4 regions of the Arthrobacter sp. NPDC057013 genome follow, and region 2 is predicted to be linked to each of the others. Evidence: riboswitches for the same ligand, from Rfam matches in the RefSeq annotation. Region 2 holds a riboswitch; each other region holds the start of a gene.
The links. A riboswitch is a leader RNA that binds a small molecule or an ion and turns the genes downstream of it on or off. The one in region 2 is predicted to bind thiamine pyrophosphate.
Positions count from the first base shown of each region.

Region 1 (7,353 bases), on a different contig from region 2:
GGTGGCTCTGGATCATGTCGCGCAGGGCGCCCGCGCCGTCGTAGTAGCGCGCGCGTCCCTCCAGGGCCAGGTCTTCGTCGAAGACGATCTCCACCTTTTCGATGTGGTTCCGGTTCCAGATCGGTTCCAGGAAGGTGTTGGCGAACCGCAGGCCCAGTATGTTCAGCACGGTGGCCTTGCCGAGGAAATGGTCCACCCGGTGAATGTGGTCCTCCGGAACGAGGGACAGGAGGGTCCGGTTGAGTTCACGGGCGGACTCCTGGCCTGAGCCGAAGGGTTTCTCCATCACCAGGCGCGTGCCGGCGGGGACCTGTTCCGGGCGCAGGATTTCGCAGGCCTTCTGGCTCACCTGCGGAGGAAGGGCGAAGTAGACGGCAACCGGGCCCTCGAGGTCGGCCAGGAGCTGCGCGAGCGGGCCGTCCGCGGTGACGTCCGCCTGATGGTAGTCCGAGGACTTCGCCATGGCCGCCAGTGCGGCCTTTCCGGCCTCTGACGCATTTTCGGTGGCGCCGTCAAAAGCGGTGTGCACGCGTTCCTGCCACTGCTCCCGTGACCACGGATCCGAACCGGCACCCACGAGCTTCAGGCCAGCCGCCCGGCCGGAGGCCACCAGCCTGGCCAGGCCGGGGAGGAGGAGCCGGCCGGTGAGGTCGCCCGAGGCACCGAGGATGAGCAGGGTTTTTACAGTCGTTTGGCTCGTCACCCTGCCAGCATGCCATCTTGAAGGCGTGTCTTGATACCCTAGATAGTCGAGTCCCGTACATCCACTGAAAGAAGTACACGGCGCGTGTTCAATTCACTCTCTGACCGGTTGACAGCAACCTTCAAGAACCTCCGCGGCAAGGGCCGCCTCACCGAGGCAGATGTCGACGCCACTGTCCGTGAGATCCGGCGTGCCCTGCTGGACGCGGATGTTGCCGTGCCCGTGGTCCGCGAGTTTACCGGGCAGGTCCGTGAGCGGGCGCTCGGCGCCGAGGTTTCCGGGGCGCTGAACCCCAGCCAGCAGATCGTGAAGATCGTCAACGAGGAGCTTGTTGAAATCCTCGGCGGCGAGACCCGCCGGATCCGGATGGCCAAGACCGGCCCCACCGTCATCATGCTTGCCGGCCTCCAGGGCGCGGGCAAGACCACCCTCGCCGGAAAGCTCGCCAAGTGGCTCAAGGCCCAGGGCCACAGCCCCATCCTTGTTGCGTGTGACCTTCAGCGCCCGAACGCGGTGACCCAGCTGCAGGTCGTGGGCCAGCGTGCCGGCGTCCCAGTCTTCGCGCCGCACCCGGGCGCCACGTCCGAGCTCGAGCACCCGGCCGGCGATCCCGTCGCTGTCGCTCGTGCGGGCGTCGAGGAAGCACGCCAGAAGCTGCACGACGTCGTCATCGTGGATACCGCCGGACGCCTCGGCGTTGACGCCGACATGATGGAGCAGGCGCGCCAGATCCGCCGGGCCATCGTGCCCAACGAAGTCCTCTTCGTGATCGACTCCATGATCGGCCAGGACGCCGTCAACACGGCCATGGCCTTCGATGAAGGCGTGAACTTCACCGGCATCGTGCTGTCAAAGCTCGACGGCGATGCCCGCGGCGGTGCCGCGCTGTCCGTTTCGTCGGTCACCGGCAAGCCTGTGATGTTCGCTTCCACCGGCGAAAGCCTGGACGACTTCGAACTGTTCCACCCGGACCGGATGGCCTCGCGCATCCTGGACATGGGTGATGTCCTCTCCCTGATTGAACAGGCGGAAAAGTCCTGGGACAAGGAAGAAGCCGCCCGGATGGCGAAGAAGTTCGCCGACCAGGAGGACTTCACCCTGGACGACTTCCTCGCCCAGATGCAGCAGATCCGCAAAATGGGCTCCATGAAGAAGATGCTCATGATGATGCCCGGTGCGCAGAACATCCGGCAGCAGCTGGAGCAGTTCGACGAGCGCGAGATCGACCGGGTGGAGGCCATTGTCCGCTCGATGACCCCGCACGAGCGCGTGGCCCCGAAGATCATCAACGGTTCCCGCCGGGCCCGCATCGCCCGCGGCTCGGGTGTGCACGTCTCGGAGGTCAACGGGCTGCTGGAACGCTTCGCCCAGGCCCAGAAGATGATGAAGAAGATGGCCCAGGGCGGCGGCATGCCGGGAATGCCCGGGATGCCCGGCATGGGGGCCGGCGGCGCCCGCAAGGGTGGCAAGAACGCGCCCAAGAAGAAGGCCCGTTCCGGCAATCCTGCCAAGGCGGCGCAGGAGCTGCGCGAAGCCGAGGCAAGGCGGGCCGCGGGGGCCAAGGCGGTGCCCACGGGAGCAGCCTTCGGCCAGCAGTCGGGCGATTTCGATCCGTCCCAGCTGAACCTGCCCAAGGGCTTCGACAAGTTCATGGGCGGCAAATAGGGCGCACGGTCATGTCGGCCGGCGCCGATGTCAGACCGCTGCCATAAGGTTGGGTCATGTATAAGCAGCGGGTAGTGTTCGTCCACGGTGCCGGGAACTTCGGCTCCGTGGCGTGGCCGCGCCAGCACGGCATGGCCCTGCGGTACGACGCCCTGTTTCTGCGGCGCCACGGCTTTGACGCCGGGGCCGAACCGCTGGAGACCGACTTCGCCGAGGACGCCCGCATTGTGCTGCGTTCCCTGGCGGACGACGGCCGCGGGGCCGCCGGGGGCCACGTGGTGGCGCATTCGCAGGGCGCGATCGCCGCGATGATGGCCGCCGTCGAGCGTCCCGACCTGGTCTTCTCGCTGACACTCGTGGAACCGGCCTGCCTGTCGCTCACGGCCGACCTGCCCGCCACCGCCGCGCACCGCGCCCTGATGGAGCCGCTGTTCGAGGTCCGGCACCAGCTGGGCGACGACGATTATGAGCGCGAGTTCCGGCGCCGCGCCTTCGCCGCTGACACGCCGGAGCCCAGTACCCCCGAAGCGAAGCGCGCCGCACGGCGGCTGCGGCTGCAGGCACCGCCCTGGGAAGCGCCGCTGCAGATCGTCCCGGGTGTTCCCACCCTGGTGCTCACCGGCGGCTGGGAGCCGCTGTACGAGGAAATCGCCGGCTACCTCCGCGAGACGGGCGCCCTGCACCGCATCGCTGCCGGAGGGCACCGGCCCCACGATTCACGCGAGGGCGACCGCTACATCCGATCGTTCATCGCCGAGGTCAGCCGGCGGCAGCAGCCCCGGGCGTCATAAACGATCGGGCCCCGACCGGCCGGCCCCCCATGCCAGCCGGACGGAACCCCGAAGCACCGTTAGTTGCGCGCCGATTCCGGAAGCCGCAGCTCCGGCAGGTAGACCTTTCCGCCCGCAGCGAGGAATTCCTGGCTCTTCTCACGCATTCCCTCCGCCATTTCGGCGAGTGCGGCCTGCGCTTCGGCTGATCCGTATTCGTTCCGGATGTCCTGGCTGATCCGCATGGAGCAGAACTTGGGTCCGCACATCGAGCAGAAGTGCGCGGTCTTGGCGGGTTCCGCAGGCAGGGTCTCGTCATGGAAGGATTCGGCCGTCACCGGGTCCAGCGACAGCGCGAACTGGTCGCGCCACCGGAACTCGAACCGGGCCTTGGACAGCGCATCGTCGCGCTCGTTCGCGCCGGGGTGCCCCTTGGCAAGGTCGGCGGCGTGCGCGGCGATCTTGTATGTGATGACGCCCGTCTTCACATCGTCCTTGTTCGGCAGGCCCAGGTGTTCCTTCGGCGTGACGTAGCAAAGCATGGCCGTGCCGTAGCGGGCGATTTCGGTGGCGCCGATGGCCGAGGTGATGTGGTCGTAGCCGGGGGCCACGTCCGTGACCAGCGGTCCCAGCGTGTAGAAGGGAGCACCCTTGCAGAGCTCCTGCTGGCGCTCAACGTTCTCGCGCACCAGGTGGAACGGGATGTGCCCCGGCCCCTCGACCATGACCTGGACGTCGTATTCCCAGGCCCGCTGGGTCAGCTCAGCCAGCGTGTCCAGTTCGGCGAACTGCGCGGCGTCGTTGGCGTCCGCCGTCGCACCCGGCCGGAGGCCGTCGCCCAGCGAGAAGGCGACGTCGTACTTCGCGAAGATCTCGCAGAGTTCGTCGAAGTGGGTGTACAGGAAGTTTTCCTGGTGGTGGGCCAGGCACCAGCCCGCCATGATCGATCCGCCGCGGGACACGATGCCGGTTACGCGGTTCGCCGTAAGCGGCACGTACCGCAGCAGCACGCCGGCGTGGATGGTCATGTAGTCCACGCCCTGTTCGCACTGTTCGATGACGGTGTCGCGGAAAATCTCCCAGGTGAGGGCGTTCGCTTCGCCGTTGACCTTTTCCAGGGCCTGGTAGATCGGCACCGTGCCGATCGGCACGGGGGAGTTGCGGATGAGCCACTCACGCGTCGTGTGGATGTCGTCGCCCGTGGACAGGTCCATGACCGTGTCCGCGCCCCACTGGGTGGCCCACTGCAGCTTGTCCACTTCCTCCGCGATGGAGCTGGTGACGGCCGAGTTGCCGATATTGGCGTTGATCTTCACCAGGAACGCCTTGCCGATGATCATCGGCTCGGATTCCGGGTGGTTGATGTTGCTGGGGATGATGGCCCGTCCGGCGGCGAGTTCGCTGCGGACCAGTTCCACATCGCAGTTTTCGCGGAGGGCCACGAAGCGCATTTCGGGGGTGATGACGCCTTGGCGCGCATAGTGCATCTGCGTGACGGTCCTGCCGTCAGCCGCGCGGCGGGGCACCGGCCGGGCGCCCTTCCATTCGGCGGAAGCCGCGCCGCGGCGCACGGCCGACTTGCCGTCGTCGAGCAGGTTCCGTTCACGTCCGTCATACGTCTCGGTGTCTGCCCGTGCCGTAATCCACTCCGAGCGGAACGGGGCGAGGCCCACCAGGGGGTCGCTTCCCGGGCCTGCCGTGCGGTAAACCCGCAGCGGTTCGTTCTGCTCGCCGTTCGGTGAGGGCTCCAAGGCGATTTCCGTTACCGGAACCCGCAAGCCGTCACCTTCCAGATAGGCCAGTGAATGGGATTTCAGCGACTGCATGACACTACCGGCAGCGTTAACGGCGGTTTCGCTCTGGGCTGCATCAATTTGGGCAGGGCTCAGCCGTGATTTCTGGGTGCTCAATTTACTGCTCACTTCCTTCGCCGGCATTACCCGGACAGGTTCAACGGTCGCAGGCTGCGCCAGCCTGATCTCAGCCCCTGCAGGGGCCCCCGTGTGGTCGTAAACGAAGCTACCACACCCCGGATTGGACCTGTCCATCTATGAAAAGCCGGTCCGACGAGCCCGTTTGCCGCCACGGAAGCCGATTAAGCTGGAAGCCATGGCGCACATCATCGAATTCAGCGGACCCGTGCTCACGGCTGCGGACGAGGAACGCAGCGGGCTCTGGTCCGTGGACGGGAAGCTCACGTTTGATCCTCCGGGCCGGCGACCGGACGCCGTCCTCGATGGCTGGGTCCTGCCCGGTTTCGCCGATGCCCACTGCCATATCGGGCTGGGCCCGGGCGGCGCCGTGGACGACGCCGTGGCGTATGCCCAGGCGATCACGGACCGCAACGCCGGCACGCTGCTGGTCCGTGACGCCGGGGCCGCCAGTGACACCCGGTGGCTGCAGCAGCGGGCCGATACGCCGCGCATCATCCGGGCCGGCCGGCACGTTGCCCGGTCGCGCCGTTACCTGAGGAACTTCGCCGTGGAAGTCGAACCGGAGGGCCTCGTGGAGGCGGTGCGCAAGCAGGCGCGCGAGGGTGACGGCTGGGTCAAGCTGGTGGGGGACTGGATCGACCGGACGGCCGGCGACCTCACACCGTCGTTCCCGCCCGCTGCCGTGCGGGACGCCGTGCGGGCCGCCCACGACGAGGGGGCGAGGGTCACGGCACACTGCTTCGGCGAGGACACCCTGGATGACATGCTCGACGCCGGCATCGACTGCATCGAGCACGCCACGGGCCTGCTGCCCAGGCACATTCCCCGGTTCGTCGCGCAGCAGGTGCCGATCGTTCCGACACTCATCAACATCGCCACCTTCCCGGACATCGCAGCCCAGGCCGAGCCGAAGTTTCCGCGGTATGCCGGGCACATGCGCGCACTGTGGTCCCGCCGTCGTGAGCGCGTCCTGGAGGCCTATGAGGCCGGCGTCGAAATTTACGCGGGAACGGATGCCGGAAGCGTGATCCGCCACGGCCGTATCGCGGACGAAATCCTCGAACTTCACGCCGCCGGGCTGCCGGCTCCGGCCGCGTTGGACGCTGCCTGCTGGCGGGCGCGCCGCTGGCTGGGCGCCGAAGGCCTGGCCGAAGGTGCGCCGGCGGACGTGGTGGTCTGCCGGGAGGATCCGCGCACGGTGCCGGGGACCATCCGCAGTCTCGCGAACGTGGTGTTGGGGGGCAAGATCGTCCATTAGGAATAAATTGAAGCTTCAAGTAATTTAGAGATGTAGAGGCCGCCGAAATCCGGTGGTCCGGACATTCGGGAGTATTCAATGACAGCAGCAGACAGCAGCCAGGACTTGCTTCCTGCCGACCTCACCATGGGCACCGTCATGCTCAAGGTGGGCGACATGAAGCTCATGACCGACTATTACCAGCGCGCCCTCGGGCTCGATGTCGTCGCCGAGCAGGACGGCGGCCTCTACCTCGGCCGGCTCAAGACGCCCCTGGTCCACCTCGCCCCCGCTCCGGGCCTCAACATCCCCGACCGGGGCGAGGCCGGCCTCTTCCACACGGCGCTCCTCTTCGAGGACCAGTCCTCGCTCGCCGCCACCGTAGCCAGCGCGGCCCAGTACGAGCCGCAGGCCTTCGTGGGCAGCGCCGACCACCTGGTCAGCGAGGCCTTCTACTTCACCGATCCGGAGGGCAATGGCATCGAACTCTACTGGGACCGCCCGCGTTCGGCGTGGTCCTGGGAGGGCAAGAACGTCGTGATGGACAGCCTGGCGCTCCCGCCCCAGCGGTATCTGCAGGAGCACCTCACGCAGGAATCGGTGGAGGGCCAGCGGGGCGCGGACGCCGAGGTGGGGCATGTCCACCTTCAAGTGGGTGACGTGCAGTCAGCCCACGACTTCTACGTCGGCACCCTCGGATTCGAAAAAACGGCGGGCTGGCACGGCCAGGCCCTGTTTGTGTCCGCCGGCGGCTACCACCACCACATGGCCATGAACGTCTGGAACAGCCGGGGCGCCGGTCCGCGCCGGGACACGCTGGGACTCGGCGAGGTTCTCATCGAGGTCCCGTCGGGGGACGACGTCGGCGCCCTCGCCGAACGTCTCAAGGTCGCCGGGGTCGAATCGCACCACACCGGCGCCGAGCTCCGGTTCGAGGATCCGTGGCGCAACCGCCTCCGCGTCGCCGTTCGATAAGCCTCGCCGTTCGATAAGCGTCGCCGTTCGGTAAACCGGGTGCGCTCCCGGGGAACCCGGTTGGGTTAG
Region 1 covers NZ_JBHUSE010000006.1:236,735-244,087, forward strand. Annotated here, with positions in the region: gene ACFTSA_RS11175 (glucose-6-phosphate dehydrogenase) at 1-703, opposite strand, end outside; gene ffh (signal recognition particle protein) at 788-2,368, shown strand; gene ACFTSA_RS11185 (alpha/beta fold hydrolase) at 2,425-3,159, shown strand; gene thiC (phosphomethylpyrimidine synthase ThiC) at 3,219-5,048, opposite strand; TPP riboswitch at 5,044-5,151, opposite strand; gene ACFTSA_RS11195 (amidohydrolase family protein) at 5,248-6,330, shown strand; gene ACFTSA_RS11200 (VOC family protein) at 6,409-7,284, shown strand.
Region 1: it holds a riboswitch for thiamine pyrophosphate, as region 2 does, so the genes downstream of both, thiC (phosphomethylpyrimidine synthase ThiC) here and thiO (glycine oxidase ThiO) in region 2, are expected to answer to the same signal.

Region 2 (7,353 bases):
CGGTTGCCGCCGTCTTCTCCAGGACGGGTGCCGATTCGGCCTTCGAGCGGTGAACGTCCAAATGCAGGCGGTTGTCGTTGGGGGTTGCGGTCTCCTGGAACCACACCCCGGGGCCGCGGCCGTAGGGGTCCACGAGGTCGCCGAACCGGCCCTTCCGGTAACCGAGCGCCACGCGCCAGACCTCGGAAATCTCGGCGGCGTCGGCCGTGTCAATGCCGATGTCCACCGACCGGTACAGGCCGGGCTGGGCCTCGGCGCCGGCCGCCGACGCGGCCGCACTGACCGTTGCCGCGGCCCTCGTGTCCCGCGTGGTTACCTCGCCACCGACGTCGTGGGAACTGAACCGGATGAACACCCGGTTGTAGCGCCAGTCCAGGTCCGGATGATGGTCCATGTCCTCTGCCACACGCCCGACGGCGGCAATCAGCTCCAGCGCAGCCGCCGCCGTCGGCGTCTTATAGACGGTGACCAGGCCGCCCTGCCGGTAACGCCAGTCCGGAAGGCCCGCGAGCGCTTCGTCGATCTGGGGTCGGGTGAGGATGTCTTCCCTGGCGGCCACGGTGCACTTCCTAAGCAGGACCTGTTGAGCCTGCCGCCGCCGGGCCGCCAGGGATTTGCCGGGCTTAGAGGAACTCGGCCCGGCCCTCCATGGCCGACGAGGCCAGGGCATGCTCACGGCGCGGGATCCGCCCGGCCGCACGCGCCAGCCTACCGGCGGCGACAGCATGTTTGAAGGCCTCGGCCATGAGTGGGGGGTTCTGCGCGCGCGTGACGGCGGTGGCCAGCAGCACGGCGTCGCAGCCGAGCTCCATGGCCAGTGCCGCGTCCGAGGCTGTGCCGATCCCTGCGTCCAGGACCACGGGAACGGAGGCCCGCGACACGATCAGCTCGATGTTGTGCGGATTGAGGATGCCCAGGCCCGTGCCGATCGGTGCTCCCAGCGGCATGACGGCCGAGGCTCCCAGATTTTCGAGCCGGAGTGCCAGGACGGGATCGTCGTTGGTGTAAGCGAAGACCTTGAAGCCGCGGTTGACCAGTTGCTCGGCGGCGTCCACGAGCTCCACCGCGTCAGGCAGCAGCGTGTGCTCATCCGCAATGACCTCGAGCTTGACCCAGTCGGTCTCCAGCGCCTCACGGGCCAGCTCGGCCGTCATGACGGCGTCCCGCGCCGTGAAGCAGCCGGCGGTGTTGGGGAGCACGCGGATGTTGTGGTCCACCAGCAGCTGGAAGAGCGAGCCCGTTTCGGCCGGCGAGTAGCGCCGCATCGCAACGGTGGTCAGCTGGGTGCCGGAGGCGACCAGCGCTGAGCCGAGGCCGTCCAGGCTCGGGGCGCCGCCGGTGCCCATGATGAGCCGAGAGGTCAGTTCCACCCCGTCAATGACCAGGCTGTCTGCTGTTTCGACCAATGTTTCTGCCATCGTGCTCATCCTCCTTGGACTGCCGTGACTAGTTCGATCTCGTCGCCCTCGGCGAGGGCGGTGCTGTGCCACTGGCTGCGCGGCACGACGGCTGCATTGCGCGCCACCGCCACGCCCAGCCGCTGGCCGTCGGCGGCCTGTCCGTTGGCGGACAGGCGGCGCCCCGTGACCTGGCTGACGAGCGAGGTGACCGAGGCGCCCTCGCCTACTTCCTGATCGATACCGTTCAGAGTGATGTTCATGCTGGTTCCTTGTTCGGGTCAAATGTGACGCGGGTCATGGCGGAGATTGGCTGGCAGCGATCAGCCAGGGGTCGGGCTGCGTCCAGCGGCGGATTCCAGCAGGGCAGGTTCACCCGTGTCCTGGAGCCCGGGGGAAAACCGGCCCGGGCGGAACGCGGACCAGCGCGGGTCGCGGGTGCCGTCCATGAGCTGGCGGCAGATCACTGCTGCCGCCGGGGTCAGCAGGACGCCGTGGCGGAAGAACCCGGTGGCGATGATAAGGCCGGCCACGTCCGTGCCGCGGTCCTGCACCGCACCGGGCCCGCTGGCCGGCACCCGGCCGAGCAGCGGCGCGTTGTCCGGTGTGCCCGGCCGCGCCCGCGCCGTGGCTTCGAGAAGCTCGAGCTCGGCGACGGCCGGCAGCAGGACCTGGGCGTCGCGCAACAGCTGGTAGACACCGCCGGCGCTGGTGCCGGGTACGCCGTCCTCGCGCTGGGTGGCGCCCACCACCACCGTGCCGTCCTGGCGCGGCACGATGTAGACGGGGACGCCCCGCACCATGCCGCGGACCGTCGCGGTGAGCAGGGGCTGCAGGTGTGCGGGCACCCGAAGCCGAAGGATGTCGCCGTAGACCGGGCGCAGCGGCAGCTGCAGGCCGGCGGGCAGGTTTTGCAGCTGGGCCGCGGCCAGGCCGTTGGCCACCACCGTCTCGGCGGCTCTGACGGTGCCTCCGCCGGCAAGCCGTGCTCCGCAGACCCGCCCGCCGTCCCAGAGCAGGCCGGCGGCATGTTCCCGCACCGCGTATCCGTCCGCCGCCGCAATCTCCTGGCCATGACGGGCCAGCCCTGCTGCGATCGCCCGGATGAGCCGGCGCGGATCCACCTGGTGGTCCGCCGGGATATCCAGGGCACAGGAGATTCCGGGGCTGAGCAACGGCTCCCTCGAACGTGCCTCGCGGATGGTCAGCGGTTCGACACCCAGTCCGTGGGTCCGCTGCACGTCCCGCAGGTCCAACAGGGCGCGGCGGTCGGCGGGATCGGCACCCACCGCAAGGGTCGGCGTCGTCCGGTATCCGGTGTCCTCGCCGGCGGTGAGCGTGGCTGCAAACTCCGGCCATCGTGCTGAGGACTCCAGCATCAGTTCCAGGAGACCTTCCTCCTGGTAATGCAGTTCGCTGACCGGGGCGAGCATGCCGGCCGCGGCCCAGCTTGCGCCGCTGCCGGGGGCTTCGTCGATGAGTACCACTGAACGGCCGGAGCGCCGTGCTTCCCAAGCGATCCCGTGCCCTACAACGCCGCCGCCGATGACGGCCACATCCGCCTCAAGACAAGTGGCGGCACGTTTTGCGCCGCTGGTTTCAGGGTTCACGCAATTCCTTCCCTACGCCGGTACTAACCGGATCAGGTCAAGCGGTCGGCTCTGACGCCCTCTCAGCCCTGCGTCTTTTATGACAGCAGCAATCGGCTCCCGCGGTACCTGCCCAGTTTAGAGGAACTAAGGTGGTTGCCATGACCCAGCACTCTGTCCACACCGCCGCCCGCCTGTACCTCTGCACCGACGCCCGCAAGGAGCGCGGGGACTTTGCGGACTTCGTCGACGCGGCGTTTGCCGGCGGCGTGGACATCATCCAGCTGCGGGATAAGAGCATCGAGGCGGCCGAGGAACTCGAGCTGCTGGAAATCGTCCATGCCGCCGCGCGCAGGCACGGCCGGCTGTGGGCCGTGAACGACCGCGCCGATATCGCGTCCATCGCCGGCGCACCGGTGTTCCACATCGGCCAGAAGGACCTGCCGCTTCGCGCCGCCCGGAAGCTGCTGCACGATGCCACGGTCATCGGGCTGTCCACCCACAGCACGGAGCAGGTGGACGCCGCCGTCGCCGCGGCCCACGGGCGCAGCGGCCTGGACTATTTCTGTGTGGGCCCGCTGTGGGCCACGCCGACCAAGCCCGGGCGCGCCGCCGTCGGGCTCGATTTGGTGCGCTACGCGGCGGAGGCCGTCCGCACCGCGAATGAGGAACGGGTGGGCGGACTGCTGCTGCCCTGGTTCGCGATCGGCGGGATTGACCGCACGAACGTGGAGCAGGTCCTGGCGGCGGGAGCCAGCCGGATCGTCGTCGTGCGTGCCATCACTGAGGCAACAGATCCGTCGGCCGCTGCGGGCGAACTGCTGGACGCCCTGGACGCAACGGCGCCGGCCGTAGTCTCCTAAGCCGCCGCCTCCAAAGGAGAGACCGCTACCCGCTGAGGCCCAGCTGGACCATCCGCCGGGAATGGTTTTCCGCGACTTCGGCGGTGATGCCCCGCACCAGCTCGCGTGCGGTGGCGTCCGTGGCGCCCGGTTCCGCCTCGACAAACAGCTCGCTCAGAAAGGCGTGTTCATGGCCCACGCGCTGGGCCTGCGTGATCGCTTCGCCCAGCAGCCGGCGGCCCCACAGCGCAAGCCGGGACGCGAGCCGGGGGTCGTCGGCCAGTGCTCCCTTGAGCCGATCCCGGAGTACGGCCGTGGCCTCATCGGATGACTGGATCTGCTGGATGACGTCCCGCGTTCCGGCATCCACGAACCGGGCCACCGCCCGGTAGAAATCGGCGGACACCGTGTCCACCACATAGGCCTTCATCAGGGATTCGTACCAGTCCGCCGGGCGGGTCCGTTCGTGGAAATGGTCCACGGCCAGCTGGAACGGCAGCATCGCATGTTCGACGTCGACACCCATCTCCGCCAGCTTGGCGCTCACCAGCTCGTAGTGCCGGAATTCGATGACGGCGATCCTGCCGAGCACGGCGCGGTCGTGCAGCGTGGGCGAGTAACGGGCGTCGGAGGAGAGCCGCTCGAACGCGGACAGTTCGCCGTATGCCATCACGCCGAACAGGTCTGCGACAAAGCGGTCATAGCGAGCGGTGCCAGCCGAGGATGTGCCCATAATCCAAGACTAACGGCGCAATTCGGGCTAACCTGATTTTCGTGTCACATCATCGGCTGTCGCCCAGCGTCCACGAGCAGACCAGTGCGCTCGCGGATGCCCTGAGCGCGCTGCGGACCGAACTGGAGCTGCCCGGGGAATTCCCCGAGGACGTGCTCAAGGAGGCCGAAGCCGCCGTGGCCGGCCGGGAATTCCCGGACCTGGACCTGACCGGGGTGGAGTTTCTGACCATCGATCCGCCGTCGTCCACCGACCTTGACCAGGCGCTCTTCATCGAGCGCCGCGCCGGGGGCTACCGGATCCTCTACGCCATTGCCGACGTTCCGTCCTTCGTCGAGCCCGGCGGCGCGCTCGACGCCGAGACCCGCCGCCGCGGGCAGACTTTCTACGCCCCGGACGGCCGGATTCCGCTGCATCCGGAAGTCATCAGCGAGAATGCCGGCAGCCTGCTGGCCGGGCAGCTGTGTTCCGCCTTCGTCTGGGAGTTCGAACTGGACGCCGCCGCCGAGGTGGTGTCCGTCGTGGTGCGCCGGGCCGCCGTGCGCAGCCGGGCCAAACTCAACTATAAGGACGTCCAGGCAGACCTGGATGCCGGCACGGCCCCGCCCATGCTGCAGCTGCTGCGCGAGGTGGGCCGCAAGCGCGTGGACCTGGAGCGGGCCCGCGGCGGCGCCAGCCTTAACATGCCGGAGCAGGAGATCGTCCAGCTTCCCGACGGCGGCTACCGGATCGTGGCGGTCCCCCAGCTTCCGGTGGAGGACTGGAACGCCCAGATTTCGCTCATGACCGGGATGGCCGCCGCCTCGATGATGCTCAACGGCAAGGTGGGGATCCTGCGCACCATGCCGGCCCCGGATGAACGCTCGCTGAGCCACTTCAAGCGGCAGACGGCCGCGCTGGGCAAGCCGTGGGACGGGCAGGAGACCTACGGCGAGTACCTGCGCAGCCTCGATCCCACCGACCACCGGCAATTGGCCATCCTGCATTCGGCCGGCATGCTCTTCCGCGGGGCCGCGTATACGCATTTCGACGGAACGGTTCCGGAGGACGCCGTCCAGTCGGCCATCGGCACCGCGTACGCGCACACCACCGCACCGCTGCGCCGGCTCGTGGACCGGTTTGTCCTGGTCATCTGCGAGGCCCTGAGCAACAACAGGCCGGTGCCGGCCTGGGCCCGCGAGGCACTCCCCTCGCTCCCCGAAATCATGGCGTACTCCGACCAGCTGGCGGCAAGGATGGAACGGCTTGCCCTGGACACCGTGGAAGCGGCGCTGCTGATCAACCACATCGGGCAGGAGTTTGATGCCGTGGTGCTCACCGGGTCAAAACCGGCCAAAAACGGCAACGGGACCGCTAGCGGCAACGCCGCAGGGAACAGCAACGGGAACGGCTCCCCCAACGGCAACAACGGCAAGGGCCTGAACGGCAAGGCAAGCAACGGATCCGGCCCCTCCGGCGTGGTCCAAATTGCCGAACCGGCCGTGACAGCCAGGTGCGAGGGCGAAATGGAGCCGGGCACCAGGGTCCGCGTCCGGCTGGTCTCCTCGGACATCAGCACCCGCGAGATCCGCCTTGAGCTCGTCGCCTGATCCGCTCCAGCGCCCGCCACAGGTCCCCGCGGGGGCCTGAGTCAAGGAAAACACGGGTTTGCCAGTAGACTGGGTGGGTAGTAATGGATGCCCGGTCGTTGATTTCCTTGATTTGAATTCAACAAGCCCGCCCCTACGCGATCTTGAGTCACACCCGCCGGTCCCCAGTGCCGGCAATTAGATAGCCCGCGATCGGCTTCCACTGGAATTGCTTGCGCGCCTGAGCGTGCTCCGGAACGGCCCCCGCGCCCGCCCCGTTGAGCAGGCGGCGCCAATGCCTAAATGAATAAGGAAACTCCCCTGTGAGTGAATTGCATACCCACCAGCTTCTCTCCGACGACACCGGCACCGAAACCATCGAGCCGGAAGAGACCATCATCTCGGACGAGAAGCCGCACGAGATAGCCGAAAAGTCGTTCGCCGACTTTGACGTCCGCGCCGACATCGTCGAATCGCTGGCCGACGCCGGCATCACGCACCCCTTCCCCATCCAGGCCATGACGCTGCCCGTCGCGCTGTCCGGCCACGACATCATCGGCCAGGCCAAGACCGGCACGGGCAAGACCCTCGGCTTCGGCATTCCTGCGCTGCAGCGCGTGGTGGGCCGCGACGACGCCGGCTTCGATAAGCTGCCCGCCCCCGGCGCGCCGCAGGCCATGGTGATCGTACCCACGCGTGAGCTCGCCGTGCAGGTTGCCAACGACCTGCAGACCGCATCCCGCAAGCGCAACGCCCGGATCGCCACGATCTACGGCGGACGCGCCTACGAGCCCCAGATCGACGCGCTCCAGAAGGGCGTCGAGGTGGTGGTCGGCACGCCAGGCCGCCTCATCGACCTCTACAAGCAAAAGCACCTGGTGCTCAAGAACGTCAAGATTGTCGTGCTGGACGAGGCTGACGAGATGCTGGACCTCGGCTTCCTGCCCGACGTGGAGACCCTGATTGCCGGCACTCCGCCGGTCCGCCAGACTCTTCTGTTCTCGGCCACGATGCCCGGCCCGGTCATTGCCATGGCCCGGCGGTACATGACGCAGCCCACTCACATCCGCGCCGCCGATCCGGACGACGAGGGCCTGACCAAGCGCGACATCCGTCAGCTTATCTACCGCGCCCACAGCATGGACAAGACCGAGGTGGTGGCCCGCATCCTGCAGGCCCGCGGCCGCGGCCGCACCATCATCTTCACCAAGACCAAGCGCACTG
Region 2 covers NZ_JBHUSE010000001.1:761,796-769,148, reverse strand. Annotated here, with positions in the region: gene ACFTSA_RS03620 (4a-hydroxytetrahydrobiopterin dehydratase) at 1-559, opposite strand, end outside; gene ACFTSA_RS03615 (thiazole synthase) at 624-1,418, opposite strand; gene thiS (sulfur carrier protein ThiS) at 1,424-1,660, opposite strand; gene thiO (glycine oxidase ThiO) at 1,721-3,007, opposite strand; TPP riboswitch at 2,999-3,120, opposite strand; gene thiE (thiamine phosphate synthase) at 3,148-3,849, shown strand; gene ACFTSA_RS03595 (ferritin-like fold-containing protein) at 3,875-4,561, opposite strand; gene ACFTSA_RS03590 (RNB domain-containing ribonuclease) at 4,603-6,150, shown strand; gene ACFTSA_RS03585 (DEAD/DEAH box helicase) at 6,453-7,353, shown strand, end outside.

Region 3 (7,353 bases), on a different contig from region 2:
CATCGACATGGCCGTGAACCGGCACCTGAACAACCTGATGCTGGTGGTGGCCATCTCCGTCATCGGCTTCATCGGCTCGGTGACGGTGGCCCGCTTCGTGGCCGACAGGAGGGGGCAGCCGAATGAGTCCTGAACCGAATGCCGTGGATGCCGTCATCGATGCTGTGTCGGCCGTGTTCATGGTGGTGGGTGCCCTGATGTCGCTCGCCGCCGCCATCGGCCTGCTCCGCTTCCCGGACCTGATGAGCCGCATGCACGCCGCCACCAAGCCGCAGGTGCTCGGCCTGTTCCTGCTGCTGGCCGCGGTGGGACTGCAGCTGCGCACCTGGTGGGTGTGGCCGGTGCTGGCCGTTGCCTGGATCTTCCAGCTGCTCACCGTGCCGGTCTCGGCCCACATGGTGGGCCGCGCCGGCTACCGCACCAAGCACCTCCACAAGGAACTGCTCAGCACCGACGAGCTGGAGGCCGTGGTGCTGAAGGCCGCCAAGGCGGCCAAGGACTCGGAAGAGGACGACGGCGGTAACCACCCGCCGTCGTAGGCGATTGAAAATCGATAGGAAACCAGCGATACTCGATCCATGCACAAGACACGCCTGGCGGTAACCGCGCTTCGGATCCTGCTGATAGCGGCCTTCGGCCTGCTGCTGGTGTTCCAGACCCTGTCCCTGCCCGGGCAGTTTGCCTACATGGCGCAGGAGAACCCCGCCGATGCGCCCCTGCAGTGGCCGCTGACCGTCTTCGCAGTGGTGGAAGTGGCCTGCGTGCAGGTGGTGATCGTGAGCACCTGGAAACTCTTGACCATGGTCAAGCGGGACCGCATCTTCAGCAACGCAGCCCTGGCCTGGGTGGACGCGATCGTGTGGGCGGTGCTCACGGCCTGGGTCCTGCTGGCCGGTCTCTTCCTCTTCATCGTGCTGAATGCCGACGATCCCGGAGTGCCGATGATCCTGATGCTGATGCTGGTCGGCGGCGCCGTCATCGGCCTGCTCATGGTGGTGATGCGCGCGCTGCTGCGGCAGGCCACGGCACTGCGGACCGACATGGAAGCCGTGATCTGATGCCCATCGTGGTGCGCATCGACGTCGAACTGGCCAAACGCAAAATGAGCGTGGGGGAGTTCGCGGACCGGGTTGGCCTGACGCCGGCCAACGTGGCCGTGCTGAAGAACGGACGGGCCAAGGCCGTGCGCTTCAGCACGCTGGAGGCCATGTGCAAAGTGCTCGGCTGCCAGCCAGGCGATCTGCTCGAGTGGGTCGAGGACTAAACCGGTAAGACCGGCCGGCGTCGGGGCCTAGACGATGTCCTGGGTCTTCGCGAAGCGGGTGATGGCCCGCTGCGTGCCGCGGTTGGCCAGCACCTGGATGACCGCGCTCACGGACGCGGAAACGAGCGCGAACGTCAGGGCCGTGCGCAGCGTGGTGGGGACATCGTCCTTGTCACCCTTGGGCGGCTTCTGCCCGGTGACCTTTTCCCAGATGGTATCGACGGCCTTGGTGCCGGCGAATCCTGCCAGCAGGCTGATGCCCGTGCCAAGCAGCTTGATGAAGAAACTCATTCCGGAACTCCTCGCGTGGTGAACACTGGTCTTTGCCTAGCCTATCCGGACGAAACAGCCTATCGGCATGAAACGCTAGCTTTGCCGCATGGACCGGTGGATTTCCCGCAACGCCTGGACCACGAGGTCGTGGTCCGCTTTCTGCGGCAGCCCGGACACCGTGACCACGGCCACCGCTCCCACATCCCGGACATAGATTGGGAAGGCTCCGCCGTGCGCGGCGTAGGTGGACTGGTCGAACCAGGCGTTGTCCTCGATCCGTCCGCCGCCGGCCCTGCCGCGCAGGCCCACCAGCAGCGACGGCTCCTCGTAGCGCACGGCAGTGCGCCGCTTGGCCCGCACCCAGCCCTCGTTGTCCGGCGTGGCACCCTCGAGCGCCACGTGAAAGAGGACCTGTTCACCCTTGGTGATGTCGATGGCAATGGGGAGGTTGTCCTCCTTGCCGCGTTCAACCAGTTCCAGGCCGAGCGCCAGGGCGTCGTCCTTGCTGAACCTCGGGAACTGCAGCTCGGCGATTTCACCCTCGATCTGACCGATCAGGGCTTCCAGGGCTCCCGCCGGCTGGTCCTCGGCGGAATCGGGGTCAAAGGCGGGCAGGCCAGCGCTGCCGGAGTCCTGTAGCGTCATGGCCCCAATGTACTCCGGGCGGCTGCCCCGGCCGCGCAGGGAGCCCTCCCCGACTGTGACGGCGGCCCCGGAATTCCGGGGCCGCCGAGGTGTAAACTGGACCAGCCCACAAGGGCAGATTTATTACGACAGGGGAGCGCCGCCGTCGGGATGCAAAGGCCACTTGCCAGAGCAGCCGCGGATGGGCGCTGAGAGTGCGGACAGCCGCAGACCCTCGAACCTGATCCGGCTAGTACCGGCGCAAGGGAGTCGAGTTCTCAGAGCGCCCGGCAGAAGGTGGCCCGCCACCGGCAGCCGGGGGAACGCTTTCCCCTCCTGTTCCTCAGGAGGACCATCATGACAACAGCAGCAATCAAGAAGACCAGCTATAACTGGCGCGTGGCGGACATCGTGGTGGCGGCGCTCATCGCCGTTGCCGGCGGCGTCATCTTCTGGGCCTGGTCCCAGGGCGCCAACCTCATCTCCGCTCCCGTCAACGCCGTCTACCCGCCGCTGAGCGGTCTGTACGCCGGAGGCTGGATGATCCCGGCGGTCCTGGGCATGCTCATCATCCGCAAACCCGGCGCGGCCCTGTTCTGCGAAACGGTCGCAGCCACCGGCGAGCTCATCATGGGCTCCCAGTACGGCACCACGGTGCTGATTTCCGGCGTCCTCCAGGGCCTGGGCGCGGAGCTCGTGATCGCCGCCCTGGTGTACCGGAAGTTCAACCTCCCGGCCTCACTGCTTGCCGGTGCCGGCGCGGGCCTGTTCTGCGGCCTCAACGACTCCTTCGCGCCGTGGGGCTGGAACATCGCCTACGCCCCAGGAGACAAGCTCGCGTACATCGTGTTCTGCGCCATCTCCGGCGCAGTCATCGCCGGTGCCCTGTCCTGGATCGCCACCCGCGGCCTGGCTAAGACGGGCGTACTGGGCTCCTTCGCGTCCCGCAAGGCAGCCACGGAGCCCGTCTTCTCCTGATGCCCGCACATCACGACGGCGGCGTCCGCCCCGCCGCGGTACGCGCCCGCGGCTGGGGCTGGCGCCACGCCGGCCGCACCAAGCCGGCCGTCCACGCCCTGGACCTGGACATCCGGCCCGGCGAACGGGTCATGCTGCTGGGCCCCTCCGGGGCCGGCAAGTCCACGCTGCTTCACGCCCTGGCCGGCGTACTGGGGGACAGCGACCCGGGCGGCAGTTCGGCCGACGACGGCGGTCCGCAAGGCACCGGGGCGCCGGACCCTGACGACGCGGACGAGAGCGGTCAGCTGCTCATCGACGGCGCACCGTCGCGCGCGCAGCGCGGCCGTGCGGGACTCATGCAGCAGGACCCGGAAACCCAGGTGGTGCTTTCCCGCCTGGGCGACGACGTCGCCTTCGGCGCCGAAAACCTCTCGGTGCCCCGCGGCGAGATCTGGCGCCGCGTGCACGAGGCACTGGACGACGTCGGACTCGCCCACCTGCCGCTGAACCACCCGACGTCGGCCCTGTCCGGCGGCCAGAAGCAGCGACTGGCCCTGGCCGGCATCCTGGCGATGAGGCCGGGACTGATCCTGCTGGACGAGCCCACCGCGAACCTTGATCCCGCCGGCGTCCTGGAGGTCCGGGACGCCGTGGGCCGCTGCCTCGACAAGACCGGGGCCACCCTGGTGGTGGTGGAGCACCGGGTTGCCGCGTGGAAAGACCTGGTGGACCGCATTGTGGTCCTGCAACCGGGGTCGGCAGCGGACGGCGCGGTGCTGATCGACGGCACGCCGGACGAGGTCCTCCAGCAGGCCCGCGGGATGCTCACCGCCGCCGGCGTCTGGGTCCCGGGCTACGTTCCCGAAACCCGGCACCGCTCGGCCGCCGGTCCGTCCAACGCCAATAGCGGCCGGCTGCTGCTCGCGGCCGAAAAGCTGGCGGTGTCGCGGGAACGTCCCAGGCGCCGCGGCTTCCGCGCCGTACCTCCCGAGCCGGTGCTGCGCGACGTCACGGCACAGGTCCGGGCAGGGGAGGCACTGACCGTCACAGGTCCCAACGGCGCCGGCAAGTCCACCTTTGCGCTGACCCTCGCCGGGCTGCTGCCGCCGGTGGACGGCAAGGTCTCCGCGACCGTTGAGCTGAGCGCCGGCGCCGGGATCGACCCGTACAAGTGGAAGGCCGAGCACCTGATCTCCCGGATCGGCACCGTGTTCCAGGAACCCGAGCACCAGTTCGTCACCGGCCGCGTCCTGGACGAGCTGCAGTTCGGCCCGCGCCACCTGGGCCGCGGCGAGGAGCGCGTCGACGAACTCCTGGAGCGCCTGCGCCTCACGCATCTGGTGGACGCCAACCCGTACACCCTGTCCGGCGGTGAGAAGCGCCGGTTGTCAGTGGCCACAGTCCTGGCCGCGCACCCGCAGGTGCTGGTCCTGGACGAGCCCACCTTCGGCCAGGACGCCAACACCTGGGCGGAACTTGCCTCGTTCCTTTCCGAACTGCTCGACGCCGGTACAGCCGTGGTGTCCGTGACGCACGACGAGGAGTTCACCCATGTGCTCGGCGGCACCGAGCTCCGGCTGGGCTCCAAAGGCCGGCCCGAGCCCAGGGCCATCGAGCCGACATCCGAACAGGCGGCGACATGAGGGAAGCACTGACACTCGCCGGAAACCGGGCGGTGCTGACCCGGGCCAATCCGCTGGCCAAGTTCGCCGCGGTTTTCCTGGTCACCTTGGCCCTGGCGCTGTCCATCGACTGGATGTCCGCCTCCGTGGCCCTCGCCTGCGAGCTGCTGGTCTTTCCGCTGGCCGGGCTCACGTTTTCGCTGCTCTGGCAGCGCGGCTGGCCGCTGATCCTGGCCGCCGCCGTGGGCGGCTGGAGCACCTCCATCCTGGCGCCGGACAGCGGAAGGATACTGCTCGACGTCGGACTCTGGTCCATGAGCGAAGGTTCCCTTCAGCTGGGGCTGGGTTTTCTGCTCCGGGGCCTGGCCATCGCCCTGCCCGCGGTGCTGCTGATGAGCTGCACCGATCCCACCGACCTGGCGGACGCCCTGGCGCAGAAGGCCCGGCTGCCGCACCGTTTTGTGCTGGGGACCCTGGCCGCGATGCGGCTGGTGGGGCTGATGGCAGAGGAGTGGCAGACCATCGGCATGGCCCGGCGCGCCCGCGGCGTGGGATCGCGCGGCAACCCGTGGCAGCGCATGCGGGCCACCCTGGGGCAGAGCTTCGGCCTCATGGTCCAGGCCATCCGCCGTGCCACCCGGCTGGCGGTGACCATGGAGGCCCGCGGTTTCGGTGGTGGCAGCCGGACCTGGGCGCGTGTCTCCACCTACAGCGTGCTGGACATCTGGGTGGTGCTCGGCGGAGTCCTCATCGCCGCCGGTGCCGTGGCCGCCGCGGTGTGGGCCGGCACGTGGCACATGGTGTGGCTGGAGGGCTCCTAGGAGGCTATCGCCGGGCCGGCCGCGCCATCCGGACCTCGGCCTGCCCCTCCCAGTCCTCGACCGTGTCCCTGGCGCCGGTAAAGACGAAGCCGTTGCGCCGGTAGAAGGCCTGGGCGCGCGGGTTCTCCTCGGCAACCCACAGCCCGGCCTGCTCGTTTCCGATCGCGGCATCGAGCAGTGCCTGGCCCAGCCCTCTGCCCTGGTGGGAGGCGAGGAGATAGATGCCCCAGAGCTCGGTCTGCTCCCGCACCCCATCCTCTGGCGGAAGCGAGCCGGCGAAACCCACCAGCGTGCCGCCGTCGGCCGCTACGTACTGGCGGCATGCGTGCGGACCGGCCAACAGGTGGCGCCACATCGCCAGCCTCCCTTCCACACCCTGGCTGGCCATGAAGCCCGGTGACAGCAGGTGCCCGTAGGTTTCGCGCCAGCATTCCAGGTGGAGCCGGGCCAGGTCCTCGGCGTCTTCGGGCGCGGCCAGGCGCACGCGGCAGATGTGGTCCATGGGCCGAGTCTAATGTTGTCCTCAGATGCACGAGTGGTCGTGGTCGAAGCCGTCGGCCACGAACTGGGTGAGCACTACGTGGCCGCCAGGGGTGAGGGGCGCCGCGGCACACATGTCCTTGGCCTCGGCGGCGCTGTGCGCCCCGGCGAGCCAGCTTGGCAGGGAGTAGAGGCTGCTGGCAGAGCCCACCTCGCCGACGATCTGACCCCACTGCCGGGCGGAGGAGTAGATGCCCACCCTGGCGCCGATGCTGTGGAAGAAGTCCGCCATGCCTTCGAGGTCCGCCCGGTTCGCGTTCCTGTCGCCTGACCAGCTGTTGCCCGTCTCCACGTCCAGCCACCAGAGGTACGTCTCAGGTTCGGGAATCGTGCGGAGGTAGGCGTCGTCGAAGGCCTTGGCGTACCCGTACATGTAGGCGCACGCTGCATCCTCCTGCCCCTGGCACGTGCCGTAGGGGTTGGACACGGTCTCGCCGCCGTACTCGTTGTTCGTCGGCCACCAGGTGCCGCGCAGCCCGGGGTTGGCCGTGTTCACGTAGAGTGCCAGCCGTGGCTGCCCGGTCCCGCCGGCCGAATCATCCGCCCAGTCGAGCTGCTGGTGGAGGCATGGGTTCGTGGTGTTCGCCAGGCCGTTGTTGACCCCGACAATGGCGAACGCGGGATCGTCAGGCAGGCCGTCGCTGCACTGCGGCCAGGAGACGTCGTTGCCTACCAGCGTTTCGGCGTCGGAACCTGACGGCAGCCGCGGGGGTTGCCGCGTTGCCGGCTGCGGTGAATGCCGTGGTGGGCGAGGTTGCGCCTGCGCTGCGGCGCCGGGACTGGCGGACGCCCCGGGCGGCGCCTGGGTGACCGCTGCTCCGGGAGCCGGCGGCGCGCCGTCGTCGAGCCTGGGTCCCGGGATAAAACCGACGGCGGTTGCGACGATGAAGGACAGCAGCGCTGAAGCCCGGCGCCCTTCCGAGCGCCTCCTGGTCAGTACAGCGGAGCTGAAAATGGACACGGCGGCCTCCCGTTCCCTCACGGCCGCAACAGGTACCGCTAGCTTGCGCCCGGACACGCGCCGCGGTCAAGGCGGCCGCCGGGGGCTTGACGCGCGCCGCGAATGCCGAGACGGATTCTGTCACAGGACTCCCGCGCGTTTTTGAAAATTTATGCATGCAACGGGTATGTCAGGCGCCCGAGCGCAGTATTGTGAGGGCATGAGGCGACGAAATAACTCATACGTGATATATTTTTGTCCATGACTCAACAGACCGCTGAACACGTCGGCCTCCTTCTCCGCGATGCC
Region 3 covers NZ_JBHUSE010000007.1:39,221-46,573, forward strand. Annotated here, with positions in the region: gene ACFTSA_RS11455 (monovalent cation/H+ antiporter complex subunit F) at 1-133, shown strand, start outside; gene mnhG (monovalent cation/H(+) antiporter subunit G) at 123-539, shown strand; gene ACFTSA_RS11465 (DUF2975 domain-containing protein) at 579-1,058, shown strand; gene ACFTSA_RS11470 (helix-turn-helix domain-containing protein) at 1,058-1,264, shown strand; gene ACFTSA_RS11475 (DUF4235 domain-containing protein) at 1,292-1,555, opposite strand; gene ACFTSA_RS11480 (heme-degrading domain-containing protein) at 1,631-2,182, opposite strand; TPP riboswitch at 2,303-2,447, shown strand; gene ACFTSA_RS11485 (ECF transporter S component) at 2,519-3,139, shown strand; gene ACFTSA_RS11490 (ABC transporter ATP-binding protein) at 3,139-4,764, shown strand; gene ACFTSA_RS11495 (energy-coupling factor transporter transmembrane component T family protein) at 4,761-5,564, shown strand; gene ACFTSA_RS11500 (GNAT family N-acetyltransferase) at 5,569-6,066, opposite strand; gene ACFTSA_RS11505 (hypothetical protein) at 6,088-7,065, opposite strand; gene ACFTSA_RS11510 (UDP-N-acetylglucosamine 1-carboxyvinyltransferase) at 7,306-7,353, shown strand, end outside.
Region 3: it holds a riboswitch for thiamine pyrophosphate, as region 2 does, so the genes downstream of both, ACFTSA_RS11485 (ECF transporter S component) here and thiO (glycine oxidase ThiO) in region 2, are expected to answer to the same signal.

Region 4 (7,353 bases), on a different contig from region 2:
GCGCATCGGCGCGCACGAGGTGCGCCACGAGGGCCGACAGGCGGTCATTGTCGCCGAAACGGATCTTGTGCGTGGCGACGGTGTCGTTCTCGTTGACGACGGGAACGACGCCGAGGTTCAGCAGCCGGTTGAGGGCACGGAATGCGTTCTGGTGATGGCTGCGCCGCATGAGGTCATCTGCGGTGAGAAGCACCTGGCTCACCGTGACGCCGTGGGCGGCGAAGGCGTGCGTGTACCGTGCCATCAGCAGGCCCTGCCCCACGCTGGCCGCGGCCTGCTGCGTGGCGAGATCCCGGGGACGCTTGGCCAGGCCCAGCGGCGCCAGACCGGCCGAGATGGCGCCCGACGAAACGAGGATGATCTCGGTTCCCGCGTTGCACTTGGCGGCCAGCACATCCGAAAGCTCGGTGAGCGCCTCCTCCGATATTCCGCCCTTGATGCTGGTAAGGGACGACGATCCTACTTTGACCACAATCCGTCGCGCCCTGGCGAGCATGCTGCGGTCGTCGGTCCTGGGTTCCTCGATGACAATTGCGGAAGAATCGGTCACGTGTGCGGGTTCACTCCTCATGTTCGGTGGTCAGTCCGCTCTCCTTCAGGGGCTGGGCAGCCCGGCGCGCGCTGACGGACTCGGTCCAGATGCCGGCTTTGCGCTCGGCTTCCAGCTCGGCCCGTGCCGCTGCCTTCGCCTCGCGTCGCTCGATCTGTTCCTCGCGCTTCTGGCTGCGGGTGGGACGGTCGCCGATGTCGGCAAAGCGGACGTCCGTGCCGCGCGGCGAGGCCAGCAGCTCGGCGCCAGCCATCATGGTCGGCTCCCAGTCGAACACCACGCCGTCGTCCTCGCCGATCACCACGGTGTCGCCGGGCTTGGCGCCCTGCTTGAACAGCTCGGTTTCGACTCCGAGCTTGGCCAGGCGGTCGGCAAGGTAGCCAATGGCTTCCTCGTTGGTGAAGTCCGTCTGCTTGACCCAGCGCACGGGCTTCTCACCCAGCACGCGGAACAGCGGCTCCAGGTTCTTCTCCTCGCGGCGGATCCTGAAACCGGTCTCGTTGACGGCGCGGGGCCGCAGTACCGGTGCGTGCACCTTCGGCGGCGTGGCTTCCACGCTGTCGCGGGCGGCCTGGACGATCTCTGCCATGGCGAAGCCCAGCTGGCGCAGGCCCTCATGGCTCGTGGCCGACACTTCGAAGACGCGGTAGCCGCGGGATTCCAGCTCCGGCCGGACAAACTCTGCCATGTCCTTGCCGTCCGGCAGGTCGACCTTGTTAAGTGCCACGAGCCGGGGGCGGTGGTTGAGCGGAACAACTGCGCCGTTCGCGCCGGCGTAGCTCATGTCCACCGCGTACTTTTCGAGCTCGGTTTCGATAATTGCGAGGTCGGAGAGCGGATCTCGGTCAGATTCCAGCGTACCGCAGTCCAAAACGTGCACCAAAGCTGCGCAGCGCTCGACGTGTCGCAGGAAGTTGTGGCCCAGGCCCTTGCCTTCGCTGGCGCCTTCGATGAGGCCGGGGACGTCGGCAATGGTAAAGCGGACGTCACCGGCCTGGACCACGCCAAGGTTCGGGATAAGGGTGGTGAAGGGGTAGTCGGCGATCTTCGGCCGCGCGGCGGACATGGCCGCGATCAGGCTGGACTTGCCGGCGGAGGGGAAACCGACCAGGGCGATGTCGGCGATCGACTTGAGCTCCAGGACAATATCGCTGGCGTCACCCTCGATGCCGAGCAACGCGAAACCAGGCGCGCGGCGCTTCTGGGAGGACAGCGCGGCGTTTCCGAGCCCGCCCTGTCCGCCGGAGGCTGCGACGAATTCGGTGCCTTCGCCCACGAGGTCGGCCAGGACCTTGCCGTCCTTGGTCTTGACGACGGTGCCGTCCGGAACGGGAAGGACCAGGGTTTCGCCGTTCTTGCCGCCGCGCCAGTCACCCATGCCGGGGCCGCCGTTGGTGGCGTGCCGGTGCGGTGCGTGGTGGTAGTCGAGCAGCGTGGTGGTCTGCGAGTCGACGCGCAGGATGACGTCGCCCCCGTCGCCGCCGTTGCCGCCGTCGGGTCCGCCCAGCGGCTTGAACTTCTCACGGTGGACGGAGACACACCCGTGGCCGCCGGTACCGCCGGATACGTGCAGTACTACCCGGTCTACAAAGCTCGCCACGGTGAATCTCCTCTGTTGCTGAATCCGGCCGTCCTGGACGTCCAAATCGATTGTAATGCGGTTAAAAGAACAGTGGAGCGAGCCATCATGGCCCGCTCCACCGCTTCAGAACTGGTTGTTACTCTGCAGCTGCAGCAGCAACGATGTTGACGACCCGACGGCCGCGGCGCGTGCCGAATTCAACGGCACCTGCCTGCAGTGCGAACAGGGTGTCGTCGCCGCCACGGCCAACGCCCGCACCGGGGTGGAAGTGGGTGCCGCGCTGGCGGACGATGATTTCGCCAGCGGAAACTACCTGGCCGCCGAAGCGCTTGACGCCGAGGTACTGGGCGTTGGAGTCACGACCGTTGCGAGTGGAGCTCGCGCCTTTTTTGTGTGCCATTTGGAATGCCTGCCTTTAATTCTGGAAAACTGTTGGGAACCTGTTCAGTAACCCGGAGGTTACTTGATGCCGGTGATCTTGACCTTGGTCAGTTCCTGACGGTGACCCTGGCGCTTCTTGTAACCGGTCTTGTTCTTGAACTTCTGGATGACGATCTTCGGACCACGGAGGTCCTGGAGGATCTCAGCCGTAACAGTTACCTTGGCCAGGTCCGCAGCTGCGGAGGTGACCTTGTCACCGTCTACCAGGAGCAGCGCGGGCAGCTCAATGGTGCTGCCAGCTCCACCGGCGACGCGGTTCAGGGTAACGAAGTCTCCAACGGAAACCTTCTCTTGGCGGCCGCCTGCGCGGACAATCGCGTACACCACTTGGGAACTCACTTCTCTCGACGTCTATTACTAAATTTGCGTGCGGAACCCGGGTCCGGAAATTGGCCTGGTTCTCGCTGTGCCTCAACGCCGTGGATTCCCCGGGGGAACCCGTGAGCTATCCCAGGAATAAGTCCGACTGGACGATCCCGGGTCATAACCCAAGTGTTGGCGTAAGCACCGAAGATCTAGAATACGCTAATTCCGTCGTCGGCCGCAAATGAGGCTGGCACCGGCGGTTTGCCCGTGACAGGCGCCACAGGGGCGCTGTTCCGGACATCCAATGCCGTGCGCTGCCATCATACCGGGCGCGGCGCACGTTTCCGCTCAGCTGTGGCGGCCCGGCGCGTCGAAGAATTCCACCTCGTACCGGCAGGAGTGCCGGAAGGCGGTGATCATCGCTTCGCGCTCTGCCGCGGACGCGGCCCGGCCGGCGGCGTCGGCGATTTCGATCGCCCGCTGGGTGGCGGCAGCGAAGTCCTCGTCGGCGTACGTCCGCAGCCACTCGGCGTACGGGTGCCCACCGGGCGCGCCGGCAGCCACATATTCGGCGTGCAGGGTCTCCCCCACCTCGGCGTACAGCCAGAAGCAGGGCAGGACCGCGGCCACCAGCACCGCGTAGCTGCCGCCGGCCGAGGCCGCCACCAGATGGTCTACGTAGGCCTTCGTGACCGGGCCCAGCTCCGTCTGCACGGTGCGCGTGCTGAGCCAGTTGCGGTGCAGCTCGGATTCAACTTCCAGGCACTGCTGGGCGGAACGTGCCCAGAACAGCTGCTCGGACTCGGTTGGCGCCAGCGCACTGGCCCGGGCCAGGACACGGGAGTAGCCGTTGAGGTAGATGGCATCCTGCGCGAGGTAGTACGCGAATTCCTTCTCCATCAGGGTTCCATCGGCCAGCCCGCGGATGAACCCGAGGCCATAGATGGCTTCCAGGTCGGCAACAGTCTCGGCGCGCAACAGCTGCGCGAACCCGCCCTTGCGTTCGGGCGTGGCAGTACTGCCTGTCCGGGCCAGGTGGTGGAAGTGGTTGATCGGTCCGTTGCCGGCGCCGACTACCAGCTGCCCGGACGTGCGAAGGGCCCCGGCCAGCCAGGGCTTGACCGCCCGCAGTGACGCCTCCCAGTCGCCCAGGCGCGCCTGGGCCGTGGCCATGGCCGAGGAGAGCGAACACCCGGTGCCATGGCTGTTCCGCGTGCTGATCCGCTCGCCCGCAACCTCCACCACCTCTGCCGACAGCAGCCCGGCCGTGTTCACGAGGGCATCCGGGCAGGTTGAGCCGTTCAGGTGGCCGCCCTTGACGAGGACCGTGGCGCCGGTCTGGTCCGCGAGCCGCCTGCCCTGCTCAAGGGCAACGGCCCAGTCGGCCGCTTCAGGCTCGCCGAGCAGCATGGCCAGCTCGGGAAGGTTGGGGGTGATCAGGTGCGCCAGCGGCAGCAGCTTCCGGAGGGCTGTCTCCGCAGACTCCTGCAGGAGCCGGTCACCACTGGTGGCCACCATCACCGGATCCAGGACCACGACGCCGGGCCGCACCTCTTCGAGCCAGCTGCGGACCGCGGCAATCACCTGCGCATCGCCCAGCATGCCGATCTTCACGGCGTCCACGTGGATGTCGTCGCTGACCGCGTCGAGTTGCGCTGACAGGAAGGAAGCCGGCGGAACATGCACGCCCCGCACGCCGGTGGTGTTCTGGGCGGTGAGGGCGGTTATTGCGGCCATCCCGTACCCGCCGTGGGCCGCGATGCTTTTCAGGTCCGCCTGGATGCCTGCGCCGCCGGATGGGTCCGAGCCGGCGATGGCCAGGACCCGCGGAACGTCGCGGGAGGTCGGAGCGGCCAGGGCCGCGGTTTCCCTGAGGGAGCCGGCGGCAGCCGCGGGTGCGGGCAGGAGTGATGCTGATGACGATGTTGATGGCAAAGAAGACATCCCTTCGCCGGTGCTAACCGGACAGGTTCAACGGGTTTGAATCTCAGCCGGCCCGTGCGCGGCACCCCGTGTCAGTGCTCCAGCCTAGCGTGTGGACCGGCGCCGGGCACGGAATTATGCCGTCTGCGTCAGGCTGTCCGGCGCCAAACAGGACGGAACCAGAAAGGCCCGGCACCGCAACCGCGGTACCGGGCCTTAACCCGTGGGCTCGGAGGTCAGTCAGCCTGGAGCCTGTCGGCCCGGGACCTGTTCGTCCTACAGTTCCGAGGCGGGTACCCCGACGCCCAGAATGATCGGTTCACTGGCTGCCTGCGGAGCCGGCTTGGCCGCCTGCGCATTGCCCGCTTCCGGCGCCTTGGCCTCGTGCGAGTGTCCGGCGGCAGCAGCCGGCGAAACCTCGTGGTGTTCCACGGATGTCTCGTTGGCTGCCCCCTGGGCGCGGCTGGCACTGCGGTTACGGCGCGGACGGCGGCTGCGGGACGGCGCAGCGGGGCTCTCCACCGGCTGTCCTGCCGCCGGCTGCTGGATTTCCTGCCGGACCGCCGCGGGAACCTCCTCCGGAGCCTCCTCTTCGGCGGGGGCAACCGGAGCACCAAGGTGCGCGAAGGCTTCCTCCAACCGATCCAGCGTCAGGGCCGGCGTTTCCCTGGCCGGCTCGTCGCTGTGATCAACAAACGGGAGAACGACCTTTTCCCCGCCAAAGGTGAGCACTGCGCCGGGCCGTCCGGAGACGCTCTCAGTCTCCGGAGCGCGGTGCACCACCGGGCTTTCCGGTGCGGCGGCCGCGGGTGCGGCAGGCCGGGCGGCCTCACCCGATGCTGCGGCACTGTGGGCCGCTTCCTCGTGCAGATGCGCCGCGTGGGCCGCTGCCGCGATGTTGGCGAGGGCAGCACGGGTCGCTTCAGCCTTGGCATGGCGTTCAGCTTCCGACGGTTCCGGGTGGTGCGGCGCAGCAGGGGCGGCCGGAGCAGTCTCGGAGGACGGCTGCCCGCCCTTGCCCCGGCGTCGCTTCCGCTCTGACCGGGCAGGCGGCTGGACCTCGGCACGGTGCACGTGGTGCTCCGCGGCCACGGTGTTGGCGCGGCGGTGTTCCACCGGCTCGTCATGGGTGACGACGCCCCGGCCGGCACATGCCTCGCACTGCTCGCCGAAGACTTCCAGGAGGCCGGTGCCCATGCGCTTGCGCGTCATCTGCACGAGCCCCAGGGACGTCACTTCGGCCACCTGGTGCTTGGTCCGGTCGCGGCCCAGGCATTCCACCAGGCGGCGCAGGACCAGATCGCGGTTGGACTCCAGCACCATGTCGATGAAGTCGATGACGATGATGCCGCCGATGTCGCGCAGGCGCAGCTGGCGGACAACTTCCTCGGCTGCCTCAAGGTTGTTCTTGGTGACAGTCTCTTCGAGGTTGCCGCCGCTGCCGGTGAACTTGCCGGTGTTGACGTCGACCACCGTCATGGCCTCGGTCCGGTCGATGACCAGCGAGCCGCCGGACGGCAGGAAGACCTTGCGGTCCAGTGCCTTATGGATCTGCTCATCAATTCGCCAGGCAGAGAAAATGTCCTCGTCCTTGGTCCACTTTTCGAGCCGGCCCACCAGGTCCGGGGCAACGTAGGTGACGTACGCCTCGATGGTGTCCCACGCCTCGTCGCCGGAGACGATCAGCTTGGAGAAGTCCTCGTTGAAGACGTCACGCACAACCTTGATGGTCAGGTCCGGCTCGCCGTAGAGCAGCTCAGGGGCGAGGACCTTGGTGGACTTCGCCTGGCTCTCGATCCCCTCCCACTGGGCACGGAGGCGGTTGATGTCGTGGGTCAGTTCCTCCTCGGAGGCGCCTTCAGCGGCCGTGCGCACAATGACGCCCGCGTCCTCGGGAAGCCGGTCCTTGAGGATGCGCTTCAGGCGGTTGCGTTCGACGTCGGGCAGCTTGCGGGAGATGCCGGTCATGGAGCCGCCAGGGACGTACACGAGGTACCGGCCGGGCAGGGAGATCTGGCTGGTGAGCCGCGCACCCTTGTGCCCCACCGGGTCCTTGGTGACCTGGACCAGGACGGAGTCGCCGGACTTGAGCGCGTTCTCGATCCGGCGCTGCTTGCCCTCGAGGGTGGCTGCGTCCCAGTTGACTTCACCGGCGTACAGCACGGCGTTGCGGCCGCGTCCGATGTCCACGAAGGCAGCTTCCATCGACGGCAGGACATTCTGGACCTTGCCCAGGTAGACGTTGCCGATCAGGGAGTCCTGCTGCGTCTTGGAGACGAAGTGCTCCGCCAGTACGCCGTCCTCCAGGACACCGATCTGGATTCTGTCGTCGCGCTGGCGGACGATCATCTGCCGGTCCACCGATTCCCGGCGGGCCAGGAACTCGGCCTCGGTGATGACGGTGCGGCGGCGGCCGGTGTCCCGCGATTCGCGGCGGCGCTGTTTCTTGGCCTCCAGGCGGGTGGATCCCTTGACGCTGGTCACCCGGTTGCTCGCCGGCGCCTCGCTGATGGCCCGGGGGGCGCGGACGCGGGTGACCGTGTTGGGGGGA
Region 4 covers NZ_JBHUSE010000015.1:32,762-40,114, reverse strand. Annotated here, with positions in the region: gene proB (glutamate 5-kinase) at 1-496, opposite strand, end outside; gene obgE (GTPase ObgE) at 561-2,150, opposite strand; gene rpmA (50S ribosomal protein L27) at 2,269-2,532, opposite strand; gene rplU (50S ribosomal protein L21) at 2,592-2,900, opposite strand; gene ACFTSA_RS17320 (bifunctional hydroxymethylpyrimidine kinase/phosphomethylpyrimidine kinase) at 3,228-4,823, opposite strand; TPP riboswitch at 4,806-4,902, opposite strand; gene ACFTSA_RS17315 (Rne/Rng family ribonuclease) at 5,079-7,353, opposite strand, start outside.
Region 4: it holds a riboswitch for thiamine pyrophosphate, as region 2 does, so the genes downstream of both, ACFTSA_RS17320 (bifunctional hydroxymethylpyrimidine kinase/phosphomethylpyrimidine kinase) here and thiO (glycine oxidase ThiO) in region 2, are expected to answer to the same signal.